3 regions of the Levilactobacillus suantsaii genome follow, and region 3 is predicted to be linked to each of the others. Evidence: predicted binding sites of a transcription regulator. Region 3 holds the regulator's gene; each other region holds the start of a gene.

The links. The regulator LexA, encoded in region 3, represses DNA repair genes until DNA is damaged. The targets are predictions, from matches to a motif close to CNAACANNTGTTNG.
Region 1: the regulator LexA is predicted to act here: its motif matches at 4,980-4,993, upstream of dinB (DNA polymerase IV).
Region 2: the regulator LexA is predicted to act here: its motif matches at 4,023-4,036, upstream of parE (DNA topoisomerase IV subunit B).

The regions. Positions count from the first base shown of each region.
Region 1 covers NZ_CP059603.1:2,283,532-2,291,487, reverse strand. Annotated here, with positions in the region: gene mutL (DNA mismatch repair endonuclease MutL) at 1-456, shown strand, start outside; gene ruvA (Holliday junction branch migration protein RuvA) at 535-1,137, shown strand; gene ruvB (Holliday junction branch migration DNA helicase RuvB) at 1,165-2,181, shown strand; gene queA (tRNA preQ1(34) S-adenosylmethionine ribosyltransferase-isomerase QueA) at 2,197-3,234, shown strand; gene tgt (tRNA guanosine(34) transglycosylase Tgt) at 3,248-4,393, shown strand; gene yajC (preprotein translocase subunit YajC) at 4,465-4,920, shown strand; gene dinB (DNA polymerase IV) at 5,032-6,132, shown strand; gene H3M12_RS10725 (DHH family phosphoesterase) at 6,230-7,189, shown strand; gene H3M12_RS10720 (DEAD/DEAH box helicase) at 7,191-7,956, shown strand, end outside.
Region 2 covers NZ_CP059603.1:1,963,668-1,971,623, forward strand. Annotated here, with positions in the region: gene xerC (tyrosine recombinase XerC) at 1-115, shown strand, start outside; gene hslV (HslVU peptidase proteolytic subunit) at 136-678, shown strand; gene hslU (ATP-dependent protease ATPase subunit HslU) at 699-2,117, shown strand; gene H3M12_RS09120 (aldose 1-epimerase family protein) at 2,205-3,080, shown strand; gene plsY (glycerol-3-phosphate 1-O-acyltransferase PlsY) at 3,213-3,839, opposite strand; gene parE (DNA topoisomerase IV subunit B) at 4,098-6,068, shown strand; gene parC (DNA topoisomerase IV subunit A) at 6,141-7,956, shown strand, end outside.
Region 3 covers NZ_CP059603.1:1,835,274-1,843,229, forward strand. Annotated here, with positions in the region: gene H3M12_RS08505 (PPK2 family polyphosphate kinase) at 1-307, shown strand, start outside; gene H3M12_RS08510 (hydroxymethylglutaryl-CoA synthase) at 452-1,633, shown strand; gene H3M12_RS08515 (nucleoside 2-deoxyribosyltransferase) at 1,767-2,207, shown strand; gene lexA (transcriptional repressor LexA) at 2,279-2,908, opposite strand; gene H3M12_RS08525 (DUF896 domain-containing protein) at 3,093-3,341, shown strand; gene H3M12_RS08530 (YneF family protein) at 3,440-3,676, shown strand; gene H3M12_RS08535 (ABC transporter ATP-binding protein) at 3,813-5,573, shown strand; gene H3M12_RS08540 (ABC transporter ATP-binding protein) at 5,563-7,359, shown strand; gene H3M12_RS08545 (lysophospholipid acyltransferase family protein) at 7,406-7,956, opposite strand, start outside.

The DNA.
Region 1 (7,956 bases), 450 kb from region 3:
AAGTTGCTGGTGCCTATCGTCTTGGATTACCCGACTACGGACATCCTGGCATTGAACGACCATTTAGATACCTTAGCGAGTGTTGGGATTCACTTGGAGTCGTTTGGACCGAACAGTTTCATCGTCCACGAGCACCCGACCTGGTTCAAGGCTGGCCAGGAAACGGCGACCATCAAAGAAATGATCGACTGGGTCTTACGGGACGGTAAGTTGACCGTGGCTGCCTTTCGAGAGAAGACCGCCATCATGATGAGTTGTAAGCGAGCCATCAAGGCGAACCACCATCTGGATGGTCAACAGGCCCAAGCCCTCTTGGCCAAGCTAGCGACCGCCGAGAACCCGTTCAACTGTCCTCACGGCCGCCCGGTACTGGTTCACTTTACCGACCAAGATTTGGAACGCTTGTTTAAACGGATTCAAGATCCACACCATAGCGGGGATGATTGGGGCGAGTAGTTTCTCCGTAATTGTTGGTGCGAATATGGTACAATTTAAAAAAGCAAACGTATGTTTCTAAAAGGAGAATCAAGCGGCATGTATGAATACCTACGAGGGACCGTGGCGGCCATCAAACCCGACCATATCGTGGTCGATGTGCAGGGCGTTGGCTACTTGGTCAACACGGCCAATCCCTACCGCTACACCCAAGACCAAGAAGTCACGATTTACGTCTATCAGGCGGTCAGTGACTCGGCCCAGACCCTTTACGGGTTTGCAGACTATGCGGAAAAGCAATTGTTTTTGAAACTGATCAACGTGAGTGGAATCGGGCCCAAGAGTGCTTTGGCGATTCTGGCCAATCCAGACCACCAGGGACTGATGGTCGCCATCAAGACCAACGACATCAGCTTTTTGACTAAGTTTCCTGGTGTGGGCAAGAAGACCGCGGGCCAGTTGGTCTTAGATTTGCAAGGCAAGTTGGATGACTTAGCGGATAACGAGTCGCCGGACCTGTTCAAACCGGAGGCCGTTGCCACGGGCACGACCAACGCCCAGCTCGACGACGCGTTGGCGGCGTTGCAAGCTTTGGGCTACCGGGAAGCCGCCGTCAAAAAGATTACCCCGCAACTCAAGCAGTTAGCGGGTCAAGACACGAACGAATACTTGAGTGAGGGCTTACGGCTCTTGACCAAGTAATGGCAAATGAGAAAGGAGGGGTCGTGTATGGCAGATGACGACCGCATTGTGTCACCAGAACCGGAAGATGCGCGGGAAGACTCCGTAGAAAAATCCTTACGACCCCAGACATTGGGGCAGTACATCGGCCAGGCGCCCATCAAGCACGAATTAAATGTGTATATCAAAGCCGCTAAGCAACGCGAAGAGTCCTTGGACCACGTTCTGTTGTATGGGCCACCGGGACTCGGGAAAACCACGCTGGCTTGGGTGATTGCCAACGAAATGGGGGTGCAGATTCGCACGACCAGTGGCCCGGCTATCGAAAAACCGGGGGACTTGGTCGCGTTGCTCAATGAATTGCAGCCCGGTGATATCCTGTTTATCGATGAGATTCACCGGTTACCGAAAATCGTCGAAGAAATGTTGTACTCGGCAATGGAAGACTTTTACATCGATATCGTGGTGGGGCAGGGCCCAACTGCGCACCCGGTCCACTTCCCGTTACCGCCGTTCACGTTGATTGGGGCGACGACACGAGCCGGATTATTGTCGGCACCATTACGGGATCGCTTTGGCATCGTGGAACACATGGCGTATTACAACGCGCAGGACCTCGAAGAAATCGTCTTGCGGTCGGCCGACATTTTCCAGACACCGATTGCGACGGCCGGGGCCCACGCAATTGCGCTCCGGTCGCGGGGGACGCCGCGAATCGCTAACCGGCTGTTGAAGCGGGTCCGCGACTTTGCGGAAGTCTCCCCGGACCACGACACCATTGACCCGGAGATCGTCGACCACGCGCTGACGCTATTACGGGTCGATTCCGCCGGGTTAGACTCGACAGATATCAAGTTACTGACCACCATGATCGACTATTACGATGGCGGTCCGGTCGGGTTGAACACATTAGCCGCTAACATTGGTGAAGAGACCGAGACGGTAGCGGCGATGTATGAGCCGTACCTGTTACAACGAGGGTTTTTGAAGCGCACGGCGAAGGGCCGCGTGGTGACCGAAGCGGGTTACCAACACCTGGGCCGGCAGTTTAAACCCAAAGACTAAGGTTAAAGGGGGATGCTGACGATGACGACACTAGCGGATTACGATTACGAGTTGCCACCGGAGCTGATTGCGCAAACGCCAATCGAGCACCGGGATGCGTCGCGGTTATTGGTCTTGGACCACCGCACAGGCCAATTGACCGACAAGCACTTTTACGATATTTTGGCGGAGATTCACCCGGGGGACGCCATCGTCATGAACAATTCCCGGGTGATGCCCGCCCGATTGTATGGGGTCAAAGAAGATACCGGTGGTCACGTCGAAGTCTTACTGTTGCATAACGTGGCTGGTGATGTCTGGGAGACTTTGATGAAACCGGCCAAACGTTTACGAGTTGGCACCACCGTTAGCTTTGGGGCCGGTCAGTTAACGGCGACCGTGACTGAAGAACGTGAAGATGGGATTCGGCTGATCGAATTTCACTACCAGGGCATTTTTATGGAAATCCTGGAACAACTGGGTGAAACGCCGTTGCCGCCTTACATCAAAGAAAAGTTGGCTGATGCCGACCGTTACCAAACGGTTTACGCCAAGGAAAACGGCTCGGCGGCCGCCCCCACGGCAGGGTTACACTGGACTCAGGCGTTACTGGACCAGGCCGTGGCTAAGGGGGCCAAGCTGGTGTACCTGACGTTACACGTCGGGTTAGGTACCTTCCGGCCGGTCGAAGAAGAAAACGTGGACGACCACAAGATGCACAGCGAATTTTATCGGTTGGACGAAAAGTCCGCCGCGACCTTGAATCAGGTCCGGCAAAACGGGGGGCGAATCATTGCCACCGGGACCACGTCGATTCGCACCTTGGAGACCATTGGCACCAAGTTTCACGGTGAGATACGCGCCGACTCCGGCTGGACAGACATCTTCATTCGTCCGGGTTACCATTGGCAGGTCGTTGACGCGTTTATCACTAACTTTCACTTGCCTAAGTCGACCTTGATTATGCTGGTGGCCGCCTTTACGGGGCGCGAGCAGATTCTGGCCGCTTATCAGCACGCCATCGCTGAACGTTACCGTTTCTTTAGCTTTGGGGATGCAATGTTTATCAAATAATTGGAGGGACAGCATGGAACCCGCGATTAAGTATCGTTTGATCAAGACCGAAAAGCACACCGGAGCGCGGTTGGGTGAACTCATGACGCCCCACGGGACCTTTGCGACCCCGATGTTCATGCCGGTCGGGACTCAAGCGGCCATGAAGGGGGCCATCAGTCCCGAGGAACTGGACGAGATGGGCTCACAGGTCATTTTGGCCAATACTTATCACCTGTGGCTCCAACCGGGGGCAGACCTGATAGCCGAGGCGGGAGGCCTGCACCGGTTCATGAATTGGCCCAAAGGAATTTTGACCGATTCAGGGGGCTTTCAGGTCTTCTCGCTGGCGAAGAACCGGCGACTGACCGAGGAAGGCGTTCATTTCCGTAACGCGGTCAACGGTGACCGGTTGTTTTTGTCGCCGGAAAAGGCGATTCACATTCAAAACCAACTGGGGCCTGATATCATGATGAGTTTGGATGAATGCCCGCCGTTCTTTGAAAGTTACGATTATGTCAAACACTCGGTCGAGCGGACCTCGCGCTGGGCAGAACGGGGGTTAAAAGCCCACGCCCACCCCGATTACCAGGGGTTGTTTGGCATCGTACAGGGCGCCGGTTACGAAGACTTGCGACGTGAATCCGCCCGGGACTTGGTCAGCTTGGACTTTCCGGGTTATTCGATTGGGGGGCTTTCCGTGGGCGAATCCAAGGACGAGATGAACCGCATCTTAGCCTTGACGACCCCGCTCCTGCCAACGAGCAAACCCCGCTATCTGATGGGCGTCGGGACTGCTGATTCCCTGATTGACGGGGTGATTCGTGGCGTCGACATGTTCGACTGTGTTTTACCTACTCGGATTGCCCGGAAAGGGACTTGCATGACCACCCACGGTCGTTTGGTGGTCAAAAACGCCAAGTATGCCCGGGATTTTCGGCCCATTGACCCGGATTGCGATTGCTATACTTGCCAGCATTATAGTCGGGCCTACTTGCGGCATTTGTTCAAGGCGGACGAGGATTTTGGTCTCCGGTTAGCCAGTTACCATAATTTGTATTTCTTACACCACCTGATGAAACGGGTGCGCCAGGCAATCCAAAATGACAGTTTGTTGGACTTGCGGGCGGAGGTCTTCGACACGTATGGCTATAATGCCGAACATCCGAAGAACTTTTAGAAATAATTGGACGGATTCCTTGGAGTCTGGTAAAGTTGTTCATTAGATAGGATACGAAGGAGTGAACCAATGTGTTAAGTAATCTTGTAGTTGCCGCAGGCGGCCAGTACTCGACGTTAATTATTTTGGTCGTTTTCTTGGCCTTAATGTACTTCTTAATGTTGCGGCCGCAACAAAAGCAACAAAAGAAGCACCGGGACATGATGAGCCAGTTGAAGAAGGGTGATCATGTCATCACGATTGGCCGGTTACACGGGGTCATCGATGAAATCAACCAAACCGACAAAACAGTCACCTTGGATTGTGACGGGATTTATTTGGTCTTTGACTTACGGGCGATTGCGCAAGTGACGTCCCAAGGCCCACAAGCGGTCACTGCACCGGCTGCTAAGCCAGCCGCGGCCGCACCCGCAAAGCCGGCGGACCAACCAGCCGACACGCAACAACCAACGGCAACTAAAACAGATGATCAAGCTGACGATGCACCGAAGTCTGACGACGATGCCAACGATAGTGCCAAGAAGTAAGCTTGATGACCCGGCGACTCCTTTTGGGGGTCGTTTTTTTTTAGCGCTAAGCGTGCAAGCAAACAAACGTTCTGGTATAATAATAATCAACGGGGAAGGGTGGTGTGTTCAATGATTGACGCAAAATTTACGCAACGCAAAATCATTCATGTCGACATGGATGCCTTTTACGCGTCTATTGAGGAACGGGACCACCCAGAATTCAAACGCCACCCGTTGATCATCGCCAAGGATCCCCGTAAGACCGGTGGGCGTGGCGTAGTGACCACCGCCAATTATCGGGCCAGAAAGCATGGTGTTCACTCGGCAATGAGTGCCAACGAAGCGTTGAAACTTTGCCCGCAAGCCATCTTTCAGACACCGAATTTTCCCCACTACCGGGAAATCTCTAACCAGATTCACCGCATTTTTCACGAGTACACAGATAAAATCGAACCGGTCGCCTTTGACGAAGCCTATCTGGATGTAACTGAAAATAAGCACCATCTGCATTCGGCCGTGCAGGTGGCCCACGAAATCCAAGCTGAAATCTATGATCAGACCCATTTGACTTGCTCGACGGGGATTTCTTACAGTAAATTTTTGGCCAAGGAAGCCTCGGATTTTCGCAAACCGGTCGGTGTCAGCGTGATTTTACCCGAAGACGCCCATGATTTTTTGATGGCACTGCCCATCGAGCGCTTCCGGGGCGTGGGTAAGAAGACCGTCCCCAAGATGCACGATTTGGGCATCCAGACCGGGGCTGACCTCTACCAGCGCTCGCAACTGGAATTGATTCACGACTTTGGGAAGTTCGGCTACGTCTTGTATCAGCGGGTCCGCGGCATCGACGAGCGGCCAGTGGCTTATCAACGGGAACGCAAGTCCATCGGTAAAGAACGGACGTATGGTCCGCCGTTAACTACTAGTGGTGAGGTGGAGAACCAGTTGCGTCACTTGGCCGAACTGGTGGCTCAGGCCGTGGCCCGTAAACAGCGGCACGGTAAAACGCTGGTCTTGAAGTTGCGGACCAGCGACTTTACCACGGTGACCAAGCGGGTGACTCAGGAAGATTTTTTGACCAACGAAGCAGAAAATTACTACGAGTTAGCGCTGGAGTTGTACCATGAGGTGGCGACGCCCGATGAACAGATTCGTTTGCTAGGCATCACCATCACCAGTCTGGCTGCACAGACTTTTGAAAACGTCCGCCTGCCTTTATGGGGGGATTAAGGCAGACTTTCTTTGAAATTACCCCCTAAAACTTGTATACTGAAACGCAGTATTGCGGCGGGAGCAACCCGCCAATCGGAAAGAACGGGTGAACAGCATGGCAATTCAAACCGCCATTTTAGAAGAAATCAAACGTTACCAGACCATTATTATCCACCGACACCAGCATCCAGACCCGGATTGTGTGGGCGCCCAACTAGGCTTACGAACCATTTTACGGGCTAGTTTTCCCGCTAAGACCATCTTAGCGGTAGGTAAGCACTATCCTGGTTTTGACTGGTTAGGCCAAGCCGACCAGAATGTCAGTGACGACCAATATAAAGACGCTTTAGTCATTGTGGTCGACACGGCCAATCAGCCGCGGGTCGACGATGCGCGTTGGGAAACGGGTAAGGCCGTGATTAAGATCGACCACCACCCTAACGACGACGCCTTTGGTGACCTCCAATGGGTCGACGATCAGGCGTCGAGTACCTCGGAATTACTAACGGACTTTTACACCGCCAACGAAGCGGAATTGACGTTGCCCCAAGAGGCCGCGCGGTTATTCTACGCCGGCATCGTCGGGGATACGGGCCGCTTCATGTACCCGGCTACCTCGGCGCATACCATGGCTGTGGCGGGGCAATTGATGACCACGGGCTTTTCCGCCAACGACGTCAACCAGGCCGAAGACGAAATTTCGCCAGCTATGGCGCGCTTATCGGCGTACGTTTATCAGAATTTGACCATCCTGCCAAGTGGGGCGGCTTATTTGAAGTTAAGCGATGCGGACTTAGAACCCTTCGAGTTAGCGGAGACCGATTCAACGTCAGCCGTGGTCCCGTTGCCTGGCAAGATCACCACGGTCAAGGCCTGGGCGTTCTTCGTCGAAGCTAAGGACCACACTTACCGCATTCGGTTGCGGTCGAAGGGTCCTTCGATCAACGGCTTAGCCAAGCAACACGGTGGCGGGGGCCACGCCTTGGCCAGTGGCGCAACGGCCCATGACCAAGCTGAAATTGACCAGGTCATCCAGGAATTGGATACCTTGGTCGCACAAGATAAAGGAGAGTAACATGACCGCAAATTTTAGCGAGTTTCACTTGCAGCCATATTTGATGACGGCCTTAAAAAAGATTGGCTTCAAACAGCCGACCGCCGTGCAGGAAAAATTGATTCCCATCATTGCTGCGGGCAAGGACGTCGTCGGCCAATCCCAGACCGGGAGCGGGAAAACCCACACGTTCTTACTGCCCATTTTTAACCAGCTGACCAGTGAGAACCAGGTCCAGGCCGTTATCACGACCCCCAGTCGGGAGTTGGCCTACCAGATCCACACGGCGGCTGAACAGTTAGCCGCCGAAGCCCCCTTTGAGATTCGGATTGGCAACTACGTCGGGGGGACTGACAAGCAGCGTCAGGTCAATAAATTGCACCATTTCCAACCACAATTGGTCATCGGGACCCCCGGCCGGGTCTTGGATCTGATTCAATCACAAGCCCTAGACGTGCATACGGCGCACCAATTCGTGGTGGACGAAGCCGACATGACCTTGGACCTCGGGTTCTTGGATCAGGTCGATAAGATTGCGGCCCGGATGCCGCACGACCTGCAGATGATGGTCTTTTCCGCGACCATCCCGCAACGGTTGAACCCGTTCTTACGCAAGTACATGAACCAACCGGTCATCGAAGAGATCCCAGTGACCTCGATTATCAGTGATACTATCGATAACTGGTTGATTTCGACTAAGGGGAAGAACCGTAACCAGTTGATTTACCAACTAATTACGATGGGAGAACCCTACCTGGTGCTGATTTTTGCCAACACCAAGAAGCGGG
Region 2 (7,956 bases), 130 kb from region 3:
GACCACGCAGATTTACACCCACGTGACCCGCGAACACTTGCAACGCGATTACCGCAAGTTCTTTCCCCGGGCCACGGAGGACGCGCCTGACGCCCCCAACCCACGTTCTAAATGAGATAAGGAGATGGCAAAACTATGCCAGTAAAATTTGAAGCCACCACGATTTGTGCCGTTCGCCATAACGGTCATAACGCCATGGCCGGTGACGGTCAAGTCACCATGGGAGAAAAAGTCATCATGAAGGGAACCGCCCACAAGATTCGGCGGATCTATAACAATAAGGTCGTTGTCGGTTTTGCCGGCAGTGTCGCTGACGCCTTCAATCTCGAAGAGAAATTCGAGGGTCAACTCAATGAATACAGCGGTAACCTCCAACGGGCCGCGGTCGAATTGGCTAAGCAATGGCGCTCCGACCAATCCCTCCAAAAGCTGGAAGCTTTACTGATCGTCATGGATAAGGACGAAATGCTCTTAGTTTCCGGGTCTGGTGAAGTTATCGCCCCCGACGATGATATTTTGGCTATCGGTTCTGGGGGGAACTTTGCCTTGGCGGCTGCGACGGCCTTACACCACCACACCCCGGACATGACGGCTAAGGAGATTGCCGAAAGTGCCATCCACATTGCGGGCGGCATCGACATCTTCACTAACGAAAACGTGATTTCAGAAGCACTCTAAAAAAGCGAGGAATGAATACCGTGGATGCAATCAATAAAACACCAAAAGAAATCGTCGGTCTGCTCGACCAATACGTGATCGGGCAAGACGAGGCGAAAAAGGCCATCGCCATCGCGTTGCGTAACCGTTACCGGCGGATGCAACTCGATCCAGCGATGCAAGAAGAAATTTCACCGAAAAACATGCTGATGATTGGACCGACCGGGGTCGGGAAGACTGAAATCGCCCGCCGATTGGCTAAGATCGTGCACGCGCCGTTTACCAAGGTCGAAGCCAGCAAGTTCACCGAGGTCGGCTACGTCGGCCGGGACGTGGAATCCATGGTCCGGGACTTGGTCGAAGTGGCGGTCACCATGGAAAAAAAGGACCAGTTCAAAAACGTCCGGGCCGATGCCGTGCAGGCGGCCAACAAGCGGTTAGTTAAGCTGCTAGCCCCGGCTAAGAAAAAGGAGAACAAAAACAATAACAACGAGTTCGCCAACATGATGAACATGTTCTCCCAGATGCAGAACGGTCAAACGCCGACGATGCCCAACCAAAACGATGAGGAAGTCACGGACGACATCCGTAACGAACGCTTATCCTTAGCGGACCAACTTAACAAGGGCTTGCTGGAAAACCACCAGGTCGAAATCGAAATGGATGACCCCCAACAGGCCAACGCGACCGATAACAATATGTTGGGCCAAATGGGCGTCGATTTGAGCGATACCTTAGGCGCTATCATGCCGAAGAAGCGCATCAAGCGGACGGTCTCGGTTGCCGAAGCGCGGGAAATCTTGGTCGCTGAAGAATCCGAAAAATTAGTCAACGATGCGGATATCAATCACGCGGCCATCCAACGTGCAGAAAACACCGGGATCATCTTCTTGGACGAAATCGACAAGGTCACTAAGGGCAACAGCCAAAACAGTGGCGACGTTTCCCGTGAAGGGGTCCAACGGGACATCTTACCAATCGTTGAAGGCACGCAGGTCAAGACCAAGTACGGGGCCATCAACACAGACCACATCCTGTTCATCGCAGCGGGGGCCTTCGCCGAATCGAAACCGAGTGATTTGATTGCTGAACTGCAAGGCCGATTCCCGATTCGCGTGGAATTGAACGACCTGAGCAAGGAAGACTTCGTCAAGATTTTGACCGAACCTAACAACGCGCTGGTCAAGCAGTACATCGCGTTGATTGGCACAGACAACGTTAAGGTGACCTTCACCATGGAAGCCATTGAGCGCATCGCCGAACTGGCCTTTGAACTCAACCATGAGAACCAAAATATTGGGGCCCGGCGGTTACAGACGGTGCTGGAAAAACTCCTCGAAGACCTGCTCTACGAAGGCCCAGAGATGGGTACTGGTGACGTCACCATCACCGAAAACTACGTCAATGATAAGATCGGTGACATCGTTCAAAACAAGGACCTGTCCCGCTATATTCTGTAAGTTACAGCTAAAAATTTTGTTTTTTTACGCCCGGGCCATGGTGCCCGGGCGTCTACATATTTCGTCACAATAGTTGGAGGGACCTCAATGTTAACCATCAGCAATGAGTATTTAACGGTTTTAATCAATCCTTTGGGCGCCGAAGTCACCAGCGTCAAGGACAACGCCAGTCACTTGGAGTATATGTGGCAGGCGAACCCGGTCTACTGGCCACGCCATGCGCCTATCTTGTTTCCCATCGTGGGTCGGTTGCAGGATAATCAGTACCAAGTCAACGGCCAGACCTATCAGCTGACCCAGCACGGTTTTGCTCGGGATAATGAGTTTCGTCTCTGGTCACGGACACCCAGTTCGGTGACCTTACGTTACGCGAGTGATGACCAATCGAAGACCAAGTATCCGTTTGACTTCGCTTTGACCGTCAAGTACACGCTCACGGCCCATCAACTCAAAGTTGCCTTTACGGTGGACAACCCCAGTGACCAGACGTTGCCGTTCTCGTTAGGGGCCCACCCTGGCTTTAACGTGCCATTCGGGGATGTCTTCAACAAGTTCGAGGATTACCAGGTCACGGTGGCGCCCAAGCGGGTCTACCAACGGGTCCCGTTAGTCGGGCCATACAGTGATTCGACCCATTCAGTCCCGTTAGACCTCACGCACCCCTTACGCTTGAGTCACGACTTATTTGACCACGATGCCCAAGTGCTCACGTTGAACGACCAGGAGACCACGGTCATGTTGGGCACGCCCCGAGATGACCACGGTGTGGCATTGACCACTACGGCCCCGTATCTAGGCATCTGGTCGCCGTACCCGAAACAAGCGCCGTTCGTTTGTTTGGAACCTTGGTGGGGCTTAGCTGACGACGTGCACGCGACCGGTGAGTTGACCAGTAAGGTGGCCATTCAAAAGCTGGCTGCCCACGCACAGTTCAACGCGGGCTACCAGGTCACCTATTTCTAAGGTCACCTATTTCTAAAATCGACGTGAAAAAGGACCCAGAAAAATTTTCTGAGTCCTTTTTGACCGCCTAAAAAAGCGGTCCAGCCATCCCAGAAAGGATACTGAACCGCTGGTTAGTCACATTGACGATGTCTAGCCTTTCGAAGACCGGCGCCGAAACCCCCGGCCGAAGGGGACCATCGACTCGGTCCCTTGTCGGATCCGCCGAATGTTACTGCGATGCCGGTAAAAAATGAAGAGGGTAAGGATCAGCGCGATGCCCGTTAAATAAATATCGTGGAAAAATAGCGAAATCAAAGTAATCAACGTAAAGGCAATCATGCTGGCCAGACTCACCATGCTGGTCCAATAGATCAAGCAGACCCACAAGCCTGCAGCGATACCGAACATCAACGGGTTATAAGCGAGGAGCATCCCCGCAGACGTGGCGACAGCCTTGCCACCTTTAAAGTGGTCGAAGACCGAGACGGTATGGCCCAGGACCGCGAACAACCCGAACAGTAACGGGGTCGCGTGGCCTAAACCGGTCGTGACGTGGCCCCAAATCGGCAGTAAGGTCGCCACCGTGCCCTTGGCAATGTCCAAGACCATGACGACCGTCCCCGCATAGGGACCTAAGACCCGATACGTGTTGGTGGTCCCAATGTTACCGGAACCAGCCTGACGAATATCGGTTTTAAAGAAAGCTTTACCAATCCAGACCCCGTTGGGAATTGCCCCCAACAGATAGGCCACTATAAGTAAGCTAACGAGTTTCACAACACATTCCTCCGCTCTTGAGTACCGTGATGGGGTAAACCCACCACCAATTAAAGCTGTTTTATATTTTAGCATGTTTTTCCCAGAACGCCAATTATCCTTAGAGAACCTAGTTTTTTATCGGGTCGCTGTGGTATGATAATGTGGTTATGGCTACTCGTAGCGGTCTTTGACCACCTTTATTGAACATATGTTCGGGATGGGGTACACTAAGAGTATGCGCAAAAAAGAGTTTGGAAACGAAAGGGAGATTTACGTATGGCGAAAGCAAAACCAACTTACGACGATTCCTCCATTCAAGTTTTGGAGGGATTGGAAGCTGTTCGTAAACGTCCGGGTATGTACATCGGGTCGACCGACAGTCGGGGCCTGCACCATTTGGTCTATGAAATTGTCGACAACGCCGTGGATGAAGCCTTGGCCGGTTACGGGAAGGAAATCAACGTGACTATCCACGCCGACAACAGTATCACCGTGGTGGACCACGGGCGCGGGATGCCGGTGGGGATGCATGCCTCCGGGATTCCCACCCCAGAAGTCATATTAACGGTCTTACATGCCGGGGGTAAATTTGGCCAAGGGGGCTACAAGACCTCTGGTGGCCTGCACGGGGTCGGGGCTTCCGTGGTCAACGCCTTATCGAGTACGTTGACCGTCACCATCGTGCGCGATGGTGTCCGGTACCAGGAAAAGTTCGCCCAGGGCGGCCATCCCCAAGGGACGCTCACCAAATTAGGCAAGACGCGGGCGCACAACGGGACGACATTAACGTTCAAACCGGACCGAGAAATCTTCACCACCACGGTCTATAACTTCAATACCTTAGCAGAACGTCTGCGTGAATCGGCCTTCCTGTTGAAGGGCGTGAAGATCACCCTGACCGATGAACGCGCCGGACAAGAACGCGAAGAAGAGTACCACTACGAAGACGGCATCAAGGAATTTGTCAGTTACCTCAACGAAGACAAGGATACCTTAGGCGATATCCTGTACTTCGACGGGAAGAAAGATGGCATCGAAGTCGAGGTGGCCGCTCAATACAACGACGGCTACACCGAAAACCTACTGTCGTTCGTCAACAACGTCCGGACCAAGGATGGTGGGACCCACGAAGCGGGGATGCGTAGTGGCTGGACCAAGGCCTTCAACGAGTATGGGCGCAAGGTTGGCCTGCTCAAGGACCGGGACAAGAACTTAGAAGGCTCCGACATCCGTGAAGGATTATCCGCCGTGATTTCACTGCGGGTCCCAGAAAACCTCTTGGAATTCGAAGGGCAGACTAAGGAAAAACTGGGGACCCCCGAAGCCCGCACCATCGTGGATAGCATCGTGGCCGAACAACTGACCTACTTCCTGATGGAAAACGGCGACTTTGGTAAAATGTTGATTCGCAAGGCCACCCAGGCCCGCCAAGCCCGCCAGGCCGCCCGTAAGGCTCGAGACGAAAGCCGCAATGGGAAAAAACACAAGCGCCATGAGCGCCTGCTGTCCGGGAAATTAACGCCGGCCCAGTCGAAGAATTCGGCGAAGAACGAACTCTTCTTGGTCGAAGGGGATTCTGCCGGCGGCTCGGCAAAGCAGGGCCGAAACCGGAAGTTCCAAGCGATTCTCCCGTTACGGGGAAAGGTCTTGAACACCGAAAAGGCCAAATTGCCGGATATCATGAAAAACAAGGAAATCAGTACCATGATCTACACCATTGGGGCGGGCGTAGGAGCCGATTTCGACATCGACGCCGCTAACTACAATAAAATTATTATCATGACCGATGCCGATGATGATGGGGCTCACATCCAAATTTTGCTGTTGACCTTCTTTTACAAGTACATGCGGCCGATGATTGACGCCGGTCGGGTCTACATTGCTTTGCCACCGTTGTATCGGATTCAACGGACCGGCAAGAAGGCCAGCATCGAGTATGCTTGGACCAACGACGAACTCTTAGAAAAGACCAAGCATATCCCGACCCACGGTTACCACCTCCAACGGTTCAAGGGGCTGGGGGAAATGGATGCCAGTCAGTTATGGGAAACCACGATGGACCCCGATAACCGAACCCTGATTCGGGTGAAGATCGATGACGCGGCCTTAGCCGAACGGCGAGTCACCACGTTGATGGGGGACAAAGTTGAACCCCGGCGGAAATGGATCGAAAACAACGTTCAATTTACCCTCGAAGACGATGACCAGGACCTCATCACGGGGACCGAGTCTAAGGGCCAAGCCTAATTGCGCGGTGAAAGGAGTTAACAAGTCTTGAGTGAAGGACAAAAAATACAAGAATTAACGTTGGAAGAGGTCATGGGTGACCGCTTCGGTCGCTACTCCAAATCCATCATTCAAGAACGGGCCTTACCGGACATTCGTGACGGCTTAAAGCCCGTTCAACGGCGAATCCTGTTCGCCATGAATAAGGACGGCAACACCTACGACAAGGGCTTCCGGAAGTCCGCCAAGTCAGTCGGTAACGTCATGGGGAACTTTCACCCCCACGGCGATAGCTCAATCTACGAAGCGTTGACCCGGATGAGTCAGGACTGGAAGGTCCGCGAACCCCTCGTCGAAATGCACGGGAACAACGGCTCGATGGACGGGGATCCGGCGGCTGCTATGCGGTACACCGAGGCCCGGTTGAGTAAACTTTCGGGGGAAATGCTCCGCGACATTGAGAAGAACACCGTCGACATGACGTTGAACTTTGACGACACCGAGTACGAACCGACTGTCTTACCAGCGCGGTTCCCCAACCTCTTGGTTAACGGGGCCACGGGGATTTCAGCGGGGTACGCCACGGAGATTCCACCGCATAATTTAGGTGAGACCATCGATGCGTGCGTGTACTTATTGAACCATCCCCAAGCCACCTTGGCCGATTTGATGCAGTTCGTGGCCGGACCCGATTTTCCTACGGGCGGCATCATCCAGGGGAAAGATGGGATTATCCAGGCCTACAAGACCGGCCGCGGCCGCATTGAAGTCCGCTCGAAGACCACCATCGAACCCTTACGGGGCAACAAGAGTCAAATCATCGTCACGGAGATTCCCTACGAAGTTAACAAGGCCCAACTGGTCAAGAAAATCGACGAGATTCGCTTGACTAAGAAGGTCGAGGGCTTGGCCGAAGTCCGCGACGAGACCGACCGGGACGGCTTACGCATCGCAATCGAATTGAAACGGGACGCCGATGCCCAAGGAATTTTGAACTACCTGTTCAAGAACACCGAGTTACAGGTCACCTACAACTTCAACATGGTGGCTATCAACCATCAACGGCCAGAGCACGTGGGGCTAGTCGCTATCTTAACGGCCTATCTGGAACACCAACGCGATGTGATTACGCGCCGGACCAAGTATGATCTACAAAAGGCACTTGACCGGCAACAAATCGTCGAGGGGCTAATCAAGGCCTTATCCATCTTGGACCAGGTCATTGCGACGATTCGGGCCTCGAAGAACCGGCGGGATGCCCGGGACAATCTGGTCAGCACTTACGACTTCACCGAGAAGCAGGCCGACGCTATCGTGGCCTTGCAGCTCTATCGGTTGACCAACACCGATGTGACCCAGTTGGAAGACGAGGCCGCTAAGCTGGCGGCCGCCATTGAGACCGACCGGCAGATTTTAGCGGAGCCCAAGAAGCTCAATGCGGTCCTGCGAAAAGAACTCAAGGCCATCGCCAAAGAATACCGTAATCCGCGCCGAACGGCCATTCAAGACCAAATCGAAACGTTGAAGATCAAGACGGAAGTCACGGTCGCCGACGAAGACGTGGTGGTCATGGTCAGTCACGATGGTTACTTGAAACGGTCCAGCTTACGGTCGTATGCGGCTTCGGACGCCGCCGAAAACGGTTTGAAGGATGCGGATTATCCCATCTTTATGGCCCAATTGAGCACGTTGAGTCACTTGATGATGTTTACCAACCGGGGAAACTTGATCTACCGGCCGGTGCATGAAATCGCGGACGTCAAGTGGAAAGAGACTGGCGAACATCTCTCGCAGACCATTGGGTTGGAAAGCGATGAAGAAATCGTGGCGACCTACGCCTTTAGTTCCCTGGCCGAAACCGGACGCTTCTTGATTGCGACTAGCGATGGCTATATCAAGCAGACTGAAT
Region 3 (7,956 bases):
GAGCCGATTGGCCAAACGGTTGGCCTTACCGGAAAAAAACTGGAAGTTCGATCCGGCCGACCTGAAGGAACGGCGTTACTGGGATGATTACCAGACGGCTTATACCCAGATGTTGGCCCATACAGCCACGGAGAAGCAGCCCTGGTACATCATTCCGGCCGACGATAAGCCCACGGCCCGGTTATTAGTCGCGACGATTTTGGCTGACAATTTAGCAGAATTGAATCCCCAATATCCGCAGGTGACGTCGGCTCAACACCAAGCGTTGTTGGACGTACTAAAAAAGTTAGAAAAGGGTAAAGTCTAATACGGTTGTAATTAGCAAAAAGCGGTCTAACAGCATTAAATAACTTATTAGTTGTAACCTACAATTTTCGTACCTTGCCGAAACAGCATTGAAAATGGTAAAGTTGTTCTCAATGATTGCGTACGCAAGGAGGAAATGAACGAGATGTCCGAACTAAAAGTGGGAATTGATCGGGTAGGGTTTTACACCCCGCGGTTGTATTTAGAGATGACGGACTTAGCCCTTGCACGGGGAGAAGATCCGGCGAAGTATCACGTGGGTATCGGCCAAGATAAACAAGCGGTGATTCCACCGACCCAAGATGTCGTGACCATGGCAGCCAACGCGGCAACCCAGATTTTACGGCCAGAAGACCGTTCCCGGATTAAAATGGTACTGTTCGGGACAGAATCTGGCGTGGATAATTCGAAGGCCACGGCGGTCTATTTGGCGCACCTATTAAACCTAGCTGCGGATACGCGGGCCATTGAACTGAAACAGGCCTGCTATGGGGCCACCGCTGGTTTACAGCTAGCGGCCGATTACGTCCGGGCTCACCCGGACGCCTTAGTGCTTGTAATTGGGGCCGACATCGCCCGTTATGGTTTGCGGACGCCCGGTGAAGTGACTCAGGGTGGCGGTGCCGTGGCTATGTTGGTTAGCGCAGATCCGCAGATCATGGCGTTAGATGCGCAGAGTGCTTACCATACGGCCGACGTAATGGACTTTTGGCGGCCGTTGGATCGGACCGAAGCCCTGGTCGACGGCCGGTACTCCACTAACGTGTACTTAGACTTCTTTAAGCAGACCTGGACGGCGTATCAGCAGCAGACGGGGCGAACGATTGCGGATTTTGCGGCCCTGGCGTTTCATTTACCCTTTACTAAAATGGGACGGAAAGGCTTACGCCAAGTCCTCCCCGAAGCCAGTGCGGCGCACCAGCAAGAGTTGACGGCGGCCTTTGAGGCCAGTCAACTGGATAATCGCAATGTCGGTAACCTCTATACCGGGTCGTTATATCTAAGTCTCTTATCGTTGTGGCGCCATGGGGATTTACGTGCTGGTGATCGCATCGGCTGTTTCAGTTACGGCTCCGGTGCCGAAGGTGAATTTTATAGTGGCGTTCTTCAGCCTGACTACCAACGGGGCTTCGATGATGCCGCGCTGACGACGTTATTGGCTGACCGGCGTGCGGTGAGTGTGGCCGAATATGAGGAACTGTTCCAACAACAGTTACCGAACAATGGCCAGGACGTCCAATTGGCGGTGGGCGCTGACTCGGCTCCGTATTATTTGGCAGGACGACAACATCAACAGCGTCAATATCGGCACCGAATGGAAGCTTAGTGGGGCCGAACTCACTGACGAACCGCATAACGAATTTAATAAGAAATAACGGACATTTCAGAAAAAATAGTCGCTAAAAGTTAATTTTTTCGCTATAATAAAAAGCACTTAAGAGAAAACGAGGAGATTAATTGTGACCAACATTTATTTAGCAGGACCATTTTTTGATGACGAGCAACTCGAACGCATTGGCCGCGCCGAAAAGGCTTTGGCTGCTAACCCGAAGGTGGGCCGGGTCTTCAGTCCTCGGTTGAACGAATTACGGGACGTAACCATGGGGACGCCTGAATGGTGCGACCGGACCTTTAAGATGGATATCGATCAGATCGACCAGGCCGATGTTGTGGTGGCCTTGGCAGATTTTGTCGATGACCAGGTAGATTCTGGAACGGCCTTTGAAATCGGGTACGCTTTCCACAGCCAAACACCAATTGTCTTGCTTCACGAAAAGGACAATAACGTTAACTTGATGCTGGCCCAGGGGGCTCAGTCTTACCTGACACAAGCCGAAGACCTGGCAACTTATGACTTTGAAACGTTACCGGTCAGTCGGTATGAAGGTGAAGTTATTTAAGGTGTTAATTAAAAACAGAGCGTAAAAAGAGTCTGAGAAAATTTTCTCAGACTCTTTTGGTTGAACGATAGTTAGTGAACGTCGTCGCGGAACAGGCCAACGACTTTACCCAGGACGGTAACCTGGTTCAAGATGATGGGCGCCATAGTGTCGTTTTCCGGTTGGAGCCGGTAGTGGTCAGCTTCCTTAAAGAAACGCTTGCACGTGGCTTCATTTTCTTCGGTCATGGCAATGACAATATCGCCGTTGTCTGCGGTTTGCTGGCGACGAACGATGACTTGGTCACCATTCAAAATGCCGATGTTGATCATACTCTCGCCCCGGATAGTCAGCATGAAGAGCTGATCTTCGCTGTTTTCAAATTCTGGGGGAACCGGGAAATAGTCCGTGGCTTCCTGGACCGCTAGAATGGGGGTCCCAGCAGTGACGGTACCCAAAACAGGAATTTGCGTTTGTTGTTCGTGCACGCCTAATTCCTCGAGGCCCGCGGGGGTCACTTCGAGGGCCCGGGGTTTCGTGGGGTCTTTAATCAAGAAGCCCTTTTTTTCTAGGCGGGCGATGTGGCCATGGACCGTGGACGTTGACGACAGCGCCACGGCCTCGCCGATTTCACGAACGGTCGGTGGGTAACCCTTCTCGTTAACGCGTTCCCAGATAAACCGTAAGACGGCGATTTGTTTACTTTCAGAAGCTTTAGTCATTGTGTACCACCTCGTTCGTCAGTCATAGTTGAATTTACCCCAATTCTAGCATAGCTAGCGGTCATTTTCAAACAGATGTTCGGCTAAATCAGTTGAATTCTGAAAATAACCCTGATATGATAAGGGATGTTTTGAAACCTTAACTCAAATAACGTACTTTAAACGAAAGGAGCGTGGGTGTTTCATGGCAGAAGACGCGATGACGCCGTTGCTGGCGCGCATCAATGAATTGGCCCACAAAGCCAAGTCCACGGGACTGACCGCAGCGGAGAAATCCGAGCGTGCCGATTTACGGCAACAATACTTGAAGCTCTTTCGCCAAAGCTTCCGGAGTCAGGTTGAAATGATGCAGGTCTACGACAAGAACGGGAAGGAAGTTACTCCCGAAAAAGTTCGCCGCATTCAACGTGATAAGGGCTTACGGGACGATTAACTAACGAGAGTGGGTCTTTTTGGAGATTCACTCTTTTATTTTGTTCGCAGGTTGTGTAGAATTACATAGTGAATGCTTTTATAAGGGAGGGAAATGTCTTGTCAACTGGAATTTGGATTCTGATTGTGATCGTCGTCGGGCTTGCCGGTGCTTTAGCAGGTTTCTACGGGGCGCGCAAATACATGGAAAAATATTTAAGAGACAATCCGCCTATTAACGAAGACCAATTACGGGTCATGATGTTACAGATGGGACAGAAGCCGTCGCAACGGAAACTTCATCAGATGATGACCGCCATGCAACAGCAAGCTCGTAACAGCAATAAGAAGAAGTAAGCGGTCAACTTCCGACTCGTCGCCAGCACTTTTGGGCGATGAGTTTTTTAATGGCCTTTTTACGGGTGTTGGCTAGACTTATGAGAGCCATCATCATATAATTTTAATTGAATTCTAATCTTAGGAGGGATGCCGCTTGACAATCTTTAAAAAACTAATGTGGTATTTTCGGCTAGAATGGCGGCGCTATACGATTGGAGTCCTCGGCCTGCTCTTAACAGCCATTATTGCCATCATTCCTCCCCGCATCATCGGGAACATGGTCGATAGTATTCACGGCCGTACCATGACGGGGTCGTTGCTGGCCGTAGACTTACTCCTAGTTGCAGGGGCAGCGTTAGCCCAGTATGGCAGTCGGTACATGTGGCGAACGGCCATCTGGGGCGGGGCGGCTCGGTTGGAACAACTTTTACGGGACCGGCTCTTTCAGCACTTTATGCGCATGGACCGGACCTTTTATCAACGTTACCGCACCGGAGATTTGATGGCTCACGCCACTAACGACTTGGAAGCCGTCCAACGGGTCGCCGGTGGGGGGATCTTGCAGTTTGCTGATGCCATCATTACCGGTGGCACCAAGTTGATCGCTATGATGGCCTTGATCAATTGGCGTTTGACGTTATTGGCCGTGGTACCATTCCCGTTCCTGGCGATTGTCTCCTGGATTTTGGGGCAAAAGATTCACCGGGCGTTTGGCCAATCCCAGGCGGCTTTTTCGCGCTTGAATAATAAGGCACAGGAAAGTATCAGTGGTATCAAGGGCATTAAGGCTTTGGGCCAGGACCAGGCCGATGTCGATGACTATAATCAACAGATCGCTCGGACCATCGACATCAACCGGCACGTGAACCGACTCGATTCGTTGTTCGACCCGGCCATCACGCTGATTATTTCCATTTCTTACGTGGCGACCATCGTCTTAGGGGGCCTCTTTGTGCTGCACGGCACCATTACGATTGGAAATTTGGTTTCTTTCATTAGCTACCTGGCGATGATGGTGTGGCCAATGTTTGCGGTTGGGATGCTCTTCAATACTATGGAACGGGGCAATGCCAGTTATGATCGGGTCATGGAACTTCTGGACCAAAAGAGTCAGATTATCGACCGGACGGACGGGATTGCCACCCGACCACGGGGGGCACTGAATTATCACGTGGCGACCTTTAATTACCCCAACGACACGCAGACCAGTTTGCATCAGATCGATTTTGACCTGGCGGCGGGGCACACATTGGGTCTCGTTGGGCGGGTCGGTTCCGGAAAATCAACCATTATGAAGCTGATTTTACGGGAATTTGACCAGTACACCGGTGAAATTAAATTCGGTGGCCATCCAATCAAAGATTACGCACTCGACAGCTACCTACCGGCTATCGGGTACGTGCCGCAGGAAAGTTTTTTATTTTCCGATACGGTCTTTGAAAATATTCGCTTCGCCAAGGCTAACGCCACTCAAGCCGAAGTCGTGGCGGCGGCTCAAAAGAGTGATTTGGCCCATCAAATCGACCAATTACCGGAGGGGTATGATACCCAGGTCGGTGAAGAGGGTATCTCTCTGTCTGGAGGGCAACGACAGCGGTTGGCGATTGCCCGGGCCTTATTGATCAATCCGGAACTTCTGATTTTAGACGATGCCTTATCCGCCGTCGATGCGGAGACCGAGACCAAAATCTTGGCCAACTTACGCGCCGAACGAGCCGATAAAACCACGATCATTTCGGCGCACCGGTTGAGTTCAGTGATGAACGCTGATGAAATCATCGTGTTAGACCACGGTCACATTGTTGAACGGGGGACCCACGATGACTTGATGGCGGCTCAGGGCTGGTACGCCGAGATGTTTACGGAACAACAACTAGAAACACGGGTGAAAGGAGGAACGTCCAATGGCCGTTAAAGCGCATGAATCTGCGTGGGCTCACAGTATGACCACCAAGGAGCAACTGACCGTGATCGGTCGCTTGCTGAAATTTGCCGCCCCGTATAAGTGGTTCTTTATCGGGTCGGTGATTTTATCGGCCATTATCAGTGGTATCAACGTCCTCTTACCCTGGTTACTGCAAACCTACATGGACCGTTATTTGCGTAACGGCTCCGCAACGCTAGCCATTATGTGGCTGTTTGCCGGACTCTATTTCTTGGGGATGGTGATGCGAGCCGTGACCCAGTTTTGGCAAAATTACACGAGTACCATGGGTGCCGAGTACATGCTTGAAAGTGTCCGGCGCAAGATGTTTGCCGATTTGCACGGCAAGGGGATGCGCTACTTTGACCAAACTCCAGGGGGCTCCATTCTATCGCGGTTAATGAACGATACCATGACCTTTTCCAATTTCTGGGCGTTACTGAACACGTTGATTTTAGCGATTTTTGCCGTGATTTCATCGTTTGCCGCGATGGCGGCGACCGATTGGACCGTGGCCTTGGCGACGTTAATCTTAATCCCGTTTCTATTTTGGGTGATTTGGTACTATCAACGCTTCAGTTCTCGAGTCTACCGCCGCATGCGGGAACGCTTGAGTGAGCTGAATACGAAGCTCAGTGAAGCCATTACCGGGATTACCGTGATTCAAGAATTTCGCCAGGAACACCGGATGTCGAAGGGCTTTGAAAAGACCAATCGCGCCTACTACGGGACGCGACGGGCCATGATTCGGACCAATTCGCTCCTCTTGAGCCCCATGATTAATCTGTTTTACGCGTTAGGTACGGTCGTCGTTTTGGGCCTCTTTGGCCTCCGCGGGATGCACCAAATTGTAGCTGCCGGGGTCGTCTACGCGTTCATCACTTACCTGAACAACTTTTATAGTCCGATGAGTCAAATGATGGATAGTTTGAGTGATTTTCAAAACGGGATGGTCGCTGGTTCCCGGGTCATGCGGATCCTCGATGACCGGACCCTGGCACCAGCACAAAATCCCAACGCGGACACCAACGCGAAGATTACGCGCGGTAAAGTTGAATTTCGGCACGTGACCTTCGCTTACGACCAGGACCATCCGGTGTTAAAAGACGTGTCGTTCGTGGTGGAACCCGGCCAGACAGTGGCCCTCGTGGGTGAAACTGGGTCGGGAAAGACCTCGACCATTAACGTACTGATGCGCTTCTACGAGTTTCAAGGCGGGCAAGTACTCATTGATGACCGGGACATCCGGGATTACCCAGCGGCTGAATTGCGGGCCAAGATGGGCTTAGTGTTGCAGGAGCCACAACTATTTTACGGGGATATCCAGAGTAATATCCGGATGTTTAACCCGCAGATTACGGATAGCCAGGTGGAACAGGCCGCCAAGTTCGTCCAAGCCGATGACTTTATTGAGCGCCTGCCGCAGAAGTACGCCACGCCCGTGCTGGAACGGGGGACCGAATACTCGGCGGGACAGCGACAGCTGATTACCTTTGCTCGAACTGTGGTCACCGACCCTAAAATTTTGATTTTGGATGAGGCGACGGCAAACGTAGATACGGAGACCGAGACCATGATTCAGACCGGTTTGAGTCGTATCCAGGAAAACCGAACGACCGTCGCCATCGCACACCGCTTGTCCACCATCCAAAACGCAGATTTGATCCTGGTCTTACATCAGGGCTGCATCGTGGAGCGGGGGACCAACGCGAGTCTGATGCAGCAACACGGCTACTACTACGACATGATTCAATTACAAAACGCCGCGCATCAGTAATGGTGATGACAAAAAAACGACCGGAAGATTCTCCGGTCGTTTTTGATTACTCTTGCTTGTGTTTTTTGCCCGTTACATCGACGTAGTGGAAGTTTGGGTTGATTTCCTGGTCGAGTTGGTCAAAGGCTTGCTGCATTTGTTGCTCGATCTGCGCTTGCCCCGCCTCGTCTAACTTTAACTTGCGATCGATGGTAATGGGTTTACCGTAAGCGATGGTGACGCGGTGCCGGGAAAATAATTGCTTAAACGTTAACGGTCCCTGATAAACGGTTGGGATCAATGGCACCTTCGCCATCTTGGCGATGACGGCGGCCCCGCCTTTAAGTTCGGCAGAATGCCGACTACCAGACGGGAAAATGATGAGCGACAGGTCGCCCTGACGCAGAGTCCGGACCGGCGTTTTAATCACCGATGGTCCCGGATTATCACGATTTACCGGAAAAGCATTGGCATGACGCAAAATCCATCGTAAAATTGGATTTTGGAATAACTCTTCCTTCGCCATGAAGCTAAATTTCCGGGGACTGGCGCCCAGTGCAAAGTAGACGGGGTCAAACCAGGTTCGGTGTGGCCCCACCAGGATATAGGGCCCAGTTG